2 regions of the Rhizobium sp. YAF28 genome follow, and region 1 is predicted to be linked to the other one. Evidence: riboswitches for the same ligand, from Rfam matches in the RefSeq annotation. Region 1 holds a riboswitch; the other holds the start of a gene.

The links. A riboswitch is a leader RNA that binds a small molecule or an ion and turns the genes downstream of it on or off. The one in region 1 is predicted to bind FMN.
Region 2: linked by a shared signal. The riboswitch ahead of AB4Z13_RS07315 (DMT family transporter) and the one ahead of ribB (3,4-dihydroxy-2-butanone-4-phosphate synthase) in region 1 are both predicted to bind FMN.

Annotation. Positions count from the first base shown of each region.
Region 1 is NZ_JBFRCX010000012.1:161,559-165,975, forward strand. It holds gene AB4Z13_RS25720 (Gfo/Idh/MocA family protein) at 1-849, shown strand, start outside; gene ribB (3,4-dihydroxy-2-butanone-4-phosphate synthase) at 1,016-1,642, opposite strand; FMN riboswitch at 1,760-1,904, opposite strand; gene AB4Z13_RS25730 (glucose 1-dehydrogenase) at 2,010-2,792, opposite strand; gene tpiA (triose-phosphate isomerase) at 2,867-3,604, opposite strand; gene AB4Z13_RS25740 (SDR family oxidoreductase) at 3,609-4,397, opposite strand.
Region 2 is NZ_JBFRCX010000002.1:602,628-607,044, reverse strand. It holds gene AB4Z13_RS07320 (esterase-like activity of phytase family protein) at 1-1,593, opposite strand, end outside; gene AB4Z13_RS07315 (DMT family transporter) at 1,690-2,598, opposite strand; FMN riboswitch at 2,682-2,834, opposite strand; gene hupB (DNA-binding protein HupB) at 2,957-3,232, opposite strand; gene lon (endopeptidase La) at 3,440-4,417, opposite strand, start outside.

The DNA of each region.
Region 1 (4,417 bases):
AAGCCGCTGGCAGAAAACTACGCCCATGCGCTGGAGATGACGGAAGCGGCTGAAGCCGCCGGCGTCGTCAACATGGTCAATCTCACCTATCGCAACGTCGCACCGCTGCAGCGCGCCCGCGAGATGGTGCTATCAGGTGAACTTGGCACCATCCGCCATGTGGAGGCCTCCTATCTGCAGAGCTGGTTGGTGTCTCGCGCCTGGGGCGACTGGCGCACGGAATCGCGCTGGCTGTGGCGCTTGTCCACCGGCCATGGATCGAACGGTGTGCTCGGCGATGTTGGCATTCATATTCTCGATTTCGCCGCCTATGGCGCTGCGACCGATATCGATCATGTCTTCGCCCGGCTCAAGACCTTCAACAAGGCGCCGGGCGGACAGATCGGTGAATATATGCTCGATGCCAATGACAGCTTCACCATGTCGGTCGATTTCGCCAATGGCGCGCTCGGTGTCATCCATGCGACACGCTGGGCGACCGGTCATCTCAACGAACTGAAGCTGCGCATCTATGGCGAAAAAGGCAGCCTCGAAGTCATCCATCGTCCTGACGGCTCAGATCTTCGCGGCTGCTTCGGTGACGATATTGAAAGCGCCACCTGGCGTGACATCGAGGTGCCGGCAGTGCTGACCAACTACCAGCGCTTTGCCGAAGCGGTCAGGACCGGAAAGCAGGACGATCCCACCTTCCGCCATGCCGCCAACCTGCAGAAGGTCATCGACCTCGCGATCGTATCGGAGAAAGAACGTCGGGAGTTCAATCTACTGGCCTCCGAGAGCCTGGAAGGCACGGCCGGCCAGGAACGCAAGACGGACGATCAGGGGCCGGCGCTAGCGCTCGTCGTCTGACGGCATGGTGAAACCTCGAAGGCCCGCATGACCGGGCCTTCGTCGAGCTAATAGCTCACGCTGCTTATCCGTGCCAGAGCCGAGTGCCTCGTTGCAGACTACACAAACGGCACCCACGCGATCTTGGCTCGCCGTGGCTCTTTTACGCCAGGCCAAGACACGCTTACTAGGCGGCCTTAACAGGCGCTCTCACGCCCCGATAAGCAATGAGATCCTCGATTGTGATCAGATGGAGGCCGTGCCGTTCGGCAAACTGCTCAAGCTCGGGCAGGCGTGCCATCGTGCCATCATCATTGGCCACCTCGCAGATGACACCTGACGGCGACAGGCCGGCAAGCCTTGCGAGGTCGACAGCCGCCTCGGTATGACCTGGACGAGAAAGCACGCCGTTCGGATGCGCACGCAACGGGAAGATATGGCCGGGCCGCGCAAAATCCTCGGGGCGGGACGTCTCGGCAATGAGTGCGCGAACCGTCGCGGCGCGGTCAGCCGCCGAAATTCCGGTCGTCGTTTGAGGAATATAGTCAACCGACACGGTGAAAGCCGTCTTCAAAAGTTCGGTATTGTTGGGGACCATCTGCGGGATCTGCAGCTCGTCCAGCCGCTCGCCTTCCATTGCCACACAGATGAGGCCGCGAGCATAATTCATCATGAAGGCGATCGCCTGCGGGGTGATTGCCTCGGATGCGATGACGAGGTCGCCCTCGTTTTCACGATCACGATCGTCGACGACGACCACGATCTCGCCACGCGCAATCGCGACGATCGCATCTTCGATTTTGGAAATTGCCATCTTCTCTGCCTTTCAAGGGTTAGCCGCGGTTTGCGGCGTACATGGCCTGTCAAAAGCCACCATTTTCCCTTGGGCGAACAAGCATATGAAACACCGCGTGCCGAGCGGTGTCCTCTGCGTTGCTCTCTTCCATCCGGACTATGACCGTCGGCTCCGGCATCTCACCGGATCTGCTGACCCTTCGCTTCCACGAAGGCGCTCGCGGGCTCCGAGTTGCCTCGATACCGCCGGTGGGGAATTGCACCCCGCCCTGAGAACATTACTTAGATAGATGATGAAGGCCTTGTTCTGCAAGAGGTTGGTGCAGATCTCGCCGCGGGAACTGCCTCGCAGAGGTGAAAGCACCGTTTCCTATTGTCGAACAGAGCTAGGACATGATGAGGCCGCCATCGACATTGATGGTCTGGCCGGTAATGTAGGCTGCATCGTCGCTGGCAAGGAAGGTGACGAGGCCGGCGACGTCTTCGCCGGAACCGGCGCGCTTCATCGGAATGCCTTCGACCCATTCCTTCATCAGTTCGCCGGGGCCGTAATTGCCGAGCAGCTTGCCCCATGCATGGTCGTTATAGGCCCACATGTCGGTCTCGATGATGCCCGGGCAGAAGGCATTGACGGTGATGCCGTCGGTCGCGACTTCCTTGGCAAGGCTCTGGGTGATGCCGACGACGCCCATCTTCGAGGCGGCATAATGCGGCGTATAGATGAAGCCGTCGCGCGCCTGGCCGGAGGCCGTGTTGATGAGACGGCCGCCGCCGCCGTGCTTGCGCATGCGGGCGATCGCTTCCTGGGCGCAGAGGAACACGCCTTTCGTGTTGACCGCCATGACCTTGTCCCACTCGCCCTCGGTCATATCCTCGATGCGGGCAATGGTGATGACGCCGGCATTCTGGATGGAGACGTCGACTGCGCCGAATGCCTGCTCGGCGGCGTCATAAAGGGCCTTGACGCTTGCCTTGTCAGTGACGTCGCCAACGAAGGAGATCGCCTTTCCGCCATCGGCCTTGATCTGTTCGGCCACGCCATGCACGCTGTCTTCATTGGCCGAAACGACGAGATTGGCGCCTTCGCGCGCAAAGCGTTTGGCGATCGCTGCACCGATACCGCGGCTTGCGCCGGTAATGACGACGGTCTTGTTTTCAAAACGTTGCATTCTCTTTTCCTTTCAACGGCGTCGGCGTGAGCGCACCGATCTGCACCGGCGACACTTGTCTCCGCACTCAGAGTTCAAACGGCTGCCGAAATAATTGCTGCGAATTCCGAGGCCTTCAGCGAAGCGCCGCCGACCAGCGCTCCGTCCACATTGCGAAGCCCGAATATCGCCTCTGCATTGGATGCCTTGACCGAGCCGCCATAGAGGATCTTGACCGAATGGCCATCGCTGCCCAGCCGCTCTTCGAGCATCTGCCGGATCGCCGCATGGACCTCCTCGATCTGTTCGTGGGTCGGCACCAGTCCGGTTCCGATTGCCCAGACGGGTTCATAGGCGATGACAAGATTTCGGCTGGTAGCACCCTCGGGGACGGATCCCCGCAGTTGTTCGCCGACGACTTCGATTGCCCGGCCTTCGTCGCGCTCATGGCGTGTCTCACCGACGCAGATGATCGAAATCAAGCCTGCCCGATGCGCGGCAAGCGCCTTCCCCAGCACAATCTCATCGTCCTCGCCGTTCAGGGCACGGCGTTCGGAATGTCCGAGGATGACATAGCGCGCACCGAGATCGGCAAGCATTTCGGCAGAAATTTCGCCCGTGTGGGCACCCGACGACTGCGCGTGGCAATCCTGCGCGCCGATGGCGAGATCCGTATCCTTGACCCGCGCCACGGCGCGGTCGATCAGCGTGAAGGGCGGGCAGACGACGATATCGCACGTCGCACTGCCCGTTAGCCCCTTCAGCGCCTCGATCTCAGCTTGGGAGGAGACGAGACCGTTCATTTTCCAATTGCCTGCGATCAGCTTACGCATGTCATCACCAGCAGCAGAAGCCGCCGTCAACGAGCAGATCGACACCCGTCACGAAACTTGCAGCATTCGAGAGCAGGAAGACCGCAGGACCGACCATCTCATCGACACTGGCCATACGCTGCATCGGCGTCTGTTCTTCGAAGAGCTTGGTCTGATGTACCATCTCCGGCCGGGTGTTCATCGGCGTTGCGGTATAGCCCGGCGAAATCGTGTTGACGCGGATGCCGCGCCCGACCCACTCCATGGCGAACGACTTCGACATATGGATCACGCCCGCCTTCGAGGCATTGTAATGGGCCTGGCTCAAACCGCGATTGACGATAACGCCCGACATGGAGGCGATGTTGACGATCGAGCCGCGGCCGTTCTTCAACATGGCCCGCGCTTCGGCCTGGCAGGACAGGAAGATGCCCTTCAGGTTGATGTCCATCAGTGTCTGGTACTGATCCTCTTCCATCTCCTCGGCGGGATTAGCGTTGGCGATACCGGCGGCATTGACAGCAAGCGAGAGCGCACCGAGATCGGCCTCGGTGCGGGCGACAGCTTCGGCAAGCGACGATTTACTGGTGACGTCGGCGGCAATCTCGATCGAGCGGCGACCGGCAGCCCTGATATGGCTGGCAGTCGTGGCAAGACCGTCATCAGTGCGGCGATCGAGAAGCGCCACGTCGGCGCCGCACTGGGCAAGACCGATGGCGATCCTTTGCCCGATGCCGCTGCCGGCGCCCGTCACGATGGCGACCTGGCCACTGAGATCAAATAGTTTCGGTGCGTTCAGAGAGATGTCGGACACCGCTCTTCCTTTCTGTCTTT
Region 2 (4,417 bases), on a different contig from region 1:
CAGGCGCTCGGTATAGCCTTCCGAAGCCAGCCAGAAGGAGCCGTCGGCGGCAACAGCGATGCCTTCGATATCGAGCTTCTGAGCCGGAGCGCCGTCACGCTTGACGACCAGCGCATCGGTGATGACGGCCGGCTTCTTGGTGGCGTCGATCGTGTAGATCGTCGGCTGCGAACCGAGGACGCTGTCGCTGACGGCGTAGAGCATGCCCGGCTTGCCCGGAACGGCGGCGAGGCCCGAAAGGGCTGCAAAGCCGATCGGATTGCCGTCCTTCTCGGCGGAGACAATGTGCGGATAGGCCTTCTCGCCTTCGCGGCGCTCGTAGATCATCACGTGCGAACGCGCACCGCCGTCTTTGCCGAGGTCGAGTTCATTGGCGGTCGCAAGCAGGTTACGCTGCGGAATGGCGATCGCGCCTTCCGGAGAAATACCCGACGGCAGGATCTGCAGCAGTTCCGGATCGGCGCCCGTGTCCTTGTAGACGCCGACGACGGAAGCGCGCTCGGCGAGCAGGAAGAACAGGTTGTCAGTGCCGAACTTGGCCGCTTCGAGACCTTCCGGCTCGACGCCCTTCGACGAGGAGCGGCTTTCCGGATAGTGGCCGAGCGCGGCGACGGCACGCTCGAAGGAGCTGCCGGATTCGAAGAGGACCTTGCCGGTCTTGTCGAAGATGGTGAAGCCGCGCGAACCGCCTTCATAATCGCCTTCGTTGGCGACGACGAGACGGTTGTCGTCCAGCCACTTCACAGCGTCGGGCTCGCGATGGACGCCCTTCTTCTCGCCGGTAAATTTCAGGGCGCCGTCACGCTTGGTGTCGATGCCGGTGAGATCAACGGTGCCGGCGGTGAAATGCGTCTTCACCGTGCCGGTCGCGCCGTCGAGGATGATGATCTCGTTATTTTCCTGCAGGGTCAGGGCGATTTCGTTCTGGCTGTTGAAGGCAACGAATTCCGGCTCCGGATCCTCGGGTGCAACGCCGGCGAGACCGGCCAGGGCAACGTGCTTGATTGTGCCACAATCGACGGTACCGTCGGTCTTGACCTGGAAGACGACGAGGTCGCCTGCCGGCATCTGCGGGATCTTGCCGTCGTTGACATCTTCGTCGCGCTCGTTTTCGATCGCGATAGTGCCGAGCGTCCTATCCTTGTTGAGGGCGATCGAATCAGGCTGGCCGCCGAGATCGCAGGTGGCATCGATCTTCTTACCGGCGATATCGACGATCGCCAGACGGCCTGACGGCTTCTGCTTGCTTTCGCCGGTGTTGACGGCGACGAGCGCCTTGCCGGCTGCAGTCGTGACCGAGGTCGGTTCACCGTCCATCATCAGCGCGCCGCCGGCCTTGGGCGCTTTGGCATCGGTGATGTCGATGAAGCCAATCGCGCCGAGCGGACTGTCGCTGTAGATCAGCGTGTTACCATCCTGCGAAGCGGTAATGATTTCGGCCGAGGTGGCCGAAAGCTTGTCCTTGTCAGCCGGCAGGTTGGTCGCGACCGGGAAAGAGGCGATGCGGTTGAAAACCGGCTCGGCCGCTGCCGGGAAGGCAACGGATGCAAAAAGCATGGCAGCGAGCGCTGCCTTGCGCGAAGACAATGTCATTGAAAATCCCCCAATGTCGAAAAAATCGAACAGAGGTTTTTTGCGGGACTGCCATGACAGACACATGACAGCCTGCGACATTTTGTACGGTTTGCGTCAGGCCGCCTGCCGTTCGCGACGCATCTCGCTGCGCATGATGAAGAGCGACGCGGCGAGGATAAGCGCAGCGCCGAGCCACAGATAACCAGCCGGCGCATAGCCGAAGAAAAGCCAGCCGGCGAGCACGTTCAGCGGCAGCTTCAGGTCGTCGAAAGGCTGCACATAGGCAGCGTCGGCACTGGCATAGGCGAGCGTCAGCAGATATTGCGCCACGACCGTCAGGAGGCCTGCCAGAAGGAAGAGAGCAAGTGCGGCGCCCGTCGGCACCACAAAGCCCGCCGCGAGCGCCAGGCCGCCATTGATCGGCGTCAGCAGCACCAGCAGCCACACGGTGATCGTCTCCGGCTTCTCAATGCCGGTCAGGCTCTTGGTGATGAGCGAAGAGGCGCCCCAAAGCAGGGCCGAGATAACAGGCAGAAGTGCTGCCCAGGTGAAGCTGTCCGACCATGGCTGGAGGATGATCATGGCGCCGATAAAGCCGACACCTGTCGCCATCCAGCGAGTGGGGCCAACACGCTCGCCGAGGAAAAGGCGTGCGCCGAGAATGATGAAGAAGGGCGAGGTCATGACGAGTGCGATCGCCTGCCAGATCGGCACGGAGGCGAGGCCGGAGACCCAAGCCTCGACGCCGAGCGCGGCAAGGACGACACGCACGATATGCCGCCAGGGATAATCCGTGCGCATGGCAGAAAGGCCAACCTTGCGCAGGAAGGGCAAGGAGAAAAGGAAGGCGAAGCCATATTGCCAGAAGGCTGCGGAGGCCGCCGGGAAGGCAAGCTTCATCGTGAGCCATTGGGTGACGACATTGAGGAGCGAGAAGACGACGCCTCCAAGCACCATGAAGGCTGCACCGGCGAAGGCGCGGGAGTGCGAAACTGCAAGGGAATTCTGATTCATGTCTTCCATCCGGAATAGGGACCAAACATAAATCAGGACGCATGAGGCTACAGAACGCAGACGCCGACAGATCCCTGCCCGCGCGCGGCCATGCTCATTCTCTTTCATCCGGACTCTAACCGTCGGCTCCGGAATCACACCGGATCTGCTGACCCTTCCCAAACCAAGGCTTGAGAAGGCGCTCGCGGGCTCAGGCCGTAGCCCTTACCGCCGGTGGGGACTTTCACCCCGCCCTGAGAACATCACCGTCGTAAGACAAAGCGCTGCATGCCGCAAGCGGCGAAAACAAAAAGGGGTCCGGCGATGCCGAACCCCCCTCGAAATCCTGCGCGACCGTTCTCGTTTACGGCCGGCGGACAATCTCGTATCAGCCGTTGACGGCGTCCTTCAGGCCCTTGCCGGGCGTGAACTTCGGCACGTTGCGTGCCGGAATGTCAACTTCGGCGCCGGTCGACGGGTTGCGACCCTTCGTGGCAGCGCGATGAGAAACCGTGAAGCTGCCGAAGCCAGCGAGACGGATGTCGCCCTTGTTCTTCAGCTCGGCCTGCACAACATCAAAAACTGCGTCTACGGCAGATGCTGCGTCAGACTTCGTCAGTCCAGCCTTTTCGGCTACTGCGGACACGAGTTCATTCTTGTTCATGTTTCCACCCCTTTCTAAATGGTTTGAAACAACTCAATCTGTAAGCTAGGCGCAGAAATCGCTTTCATCAGGCCCGCCGAGAACCCAAAAACCCTGCAAATCAAGGAAAAGCAAGCGTCTACATGACGTTTTCACAAAAAAGGCCGGCGTTTCCGCCGGCCTTTTTCAGGATTTGCAACAATTGGGCATAAATGTGGCCGCCAAAGCTCAATGAGCGATGGCTGCACCTGCATCATCGAGCCCTTCGACAGTCGCGATGACGGGCGTTTCCACCGTGCCATCCCACTCGATCGGCTCGGGACGACGGACCAGCGCATGCTTGATCACTTCGCCCATGCGGGAGACCGGAATGATCTCCATGTTGTTCTTCACGTTGTCCGGAATCTCTGCCAGATCCTTGGCATTCTCTTCCGGAATCAGCACCTTCTTGATGCCGCCGCGCAATGCGGCCAGCAGCTTTTCCTTCAGGCCGCCGATCGGCAGGACACGGCCGCGCAGGGTGATTTCACCCGTCATTGCCACATCCTTGTTGACCGGAATGCCAGTCATGATCGAGACGATCGCGGTTGCCATCGCGACACCTGCAGACGGACCATCCTTCGGCGTTGCGCCTTCCGGCACGTGCACATGGATGTCGCTCTTGTCGAAGAGCGGCGGCTGGATGCCGAAATCGACGGCGCGCGAGCGGACGTAAGACGCCGCTGCCGAGATCGATTCCTTCATCACTTCCTTCAGGTTGCCGGTGACGGTCATGCGGCCCTTGCCGGGCATCATGACGCCTTCGATCGTCAGCAACTCGCCGCCAACTTCCGTCCAGGCAAGACCCGTGACCACGCCGACCTGATCCTCACGCTCGGCTTCGCCGTGGCGGAAGCGCGGAACGCCAAGATAATCGTCGATATTCGCTGCCGTGACGTGAACCGACTTCGTCTTGCCCTTGATGATCTCTGTGACCGCCTTGCGGGCGAGCTTCATCAATTCGCGTTCGAAGTTACGGACACCGGCTTCGCGGGTATAATGCTGGCTGATCGCCATCAGGGCATCGTCGCTGACCGAGAATTCGCTCGGCTGCAGCGCATGTTCCTTGATGGCCTTCGGCAGCAGGTGCCGCTTGGCGATCTCGCGCTTTTCGTCTTCGGTGTAGCCGGCGATACGGATGATTTCCATGCGGTCCATCAGCGGAGC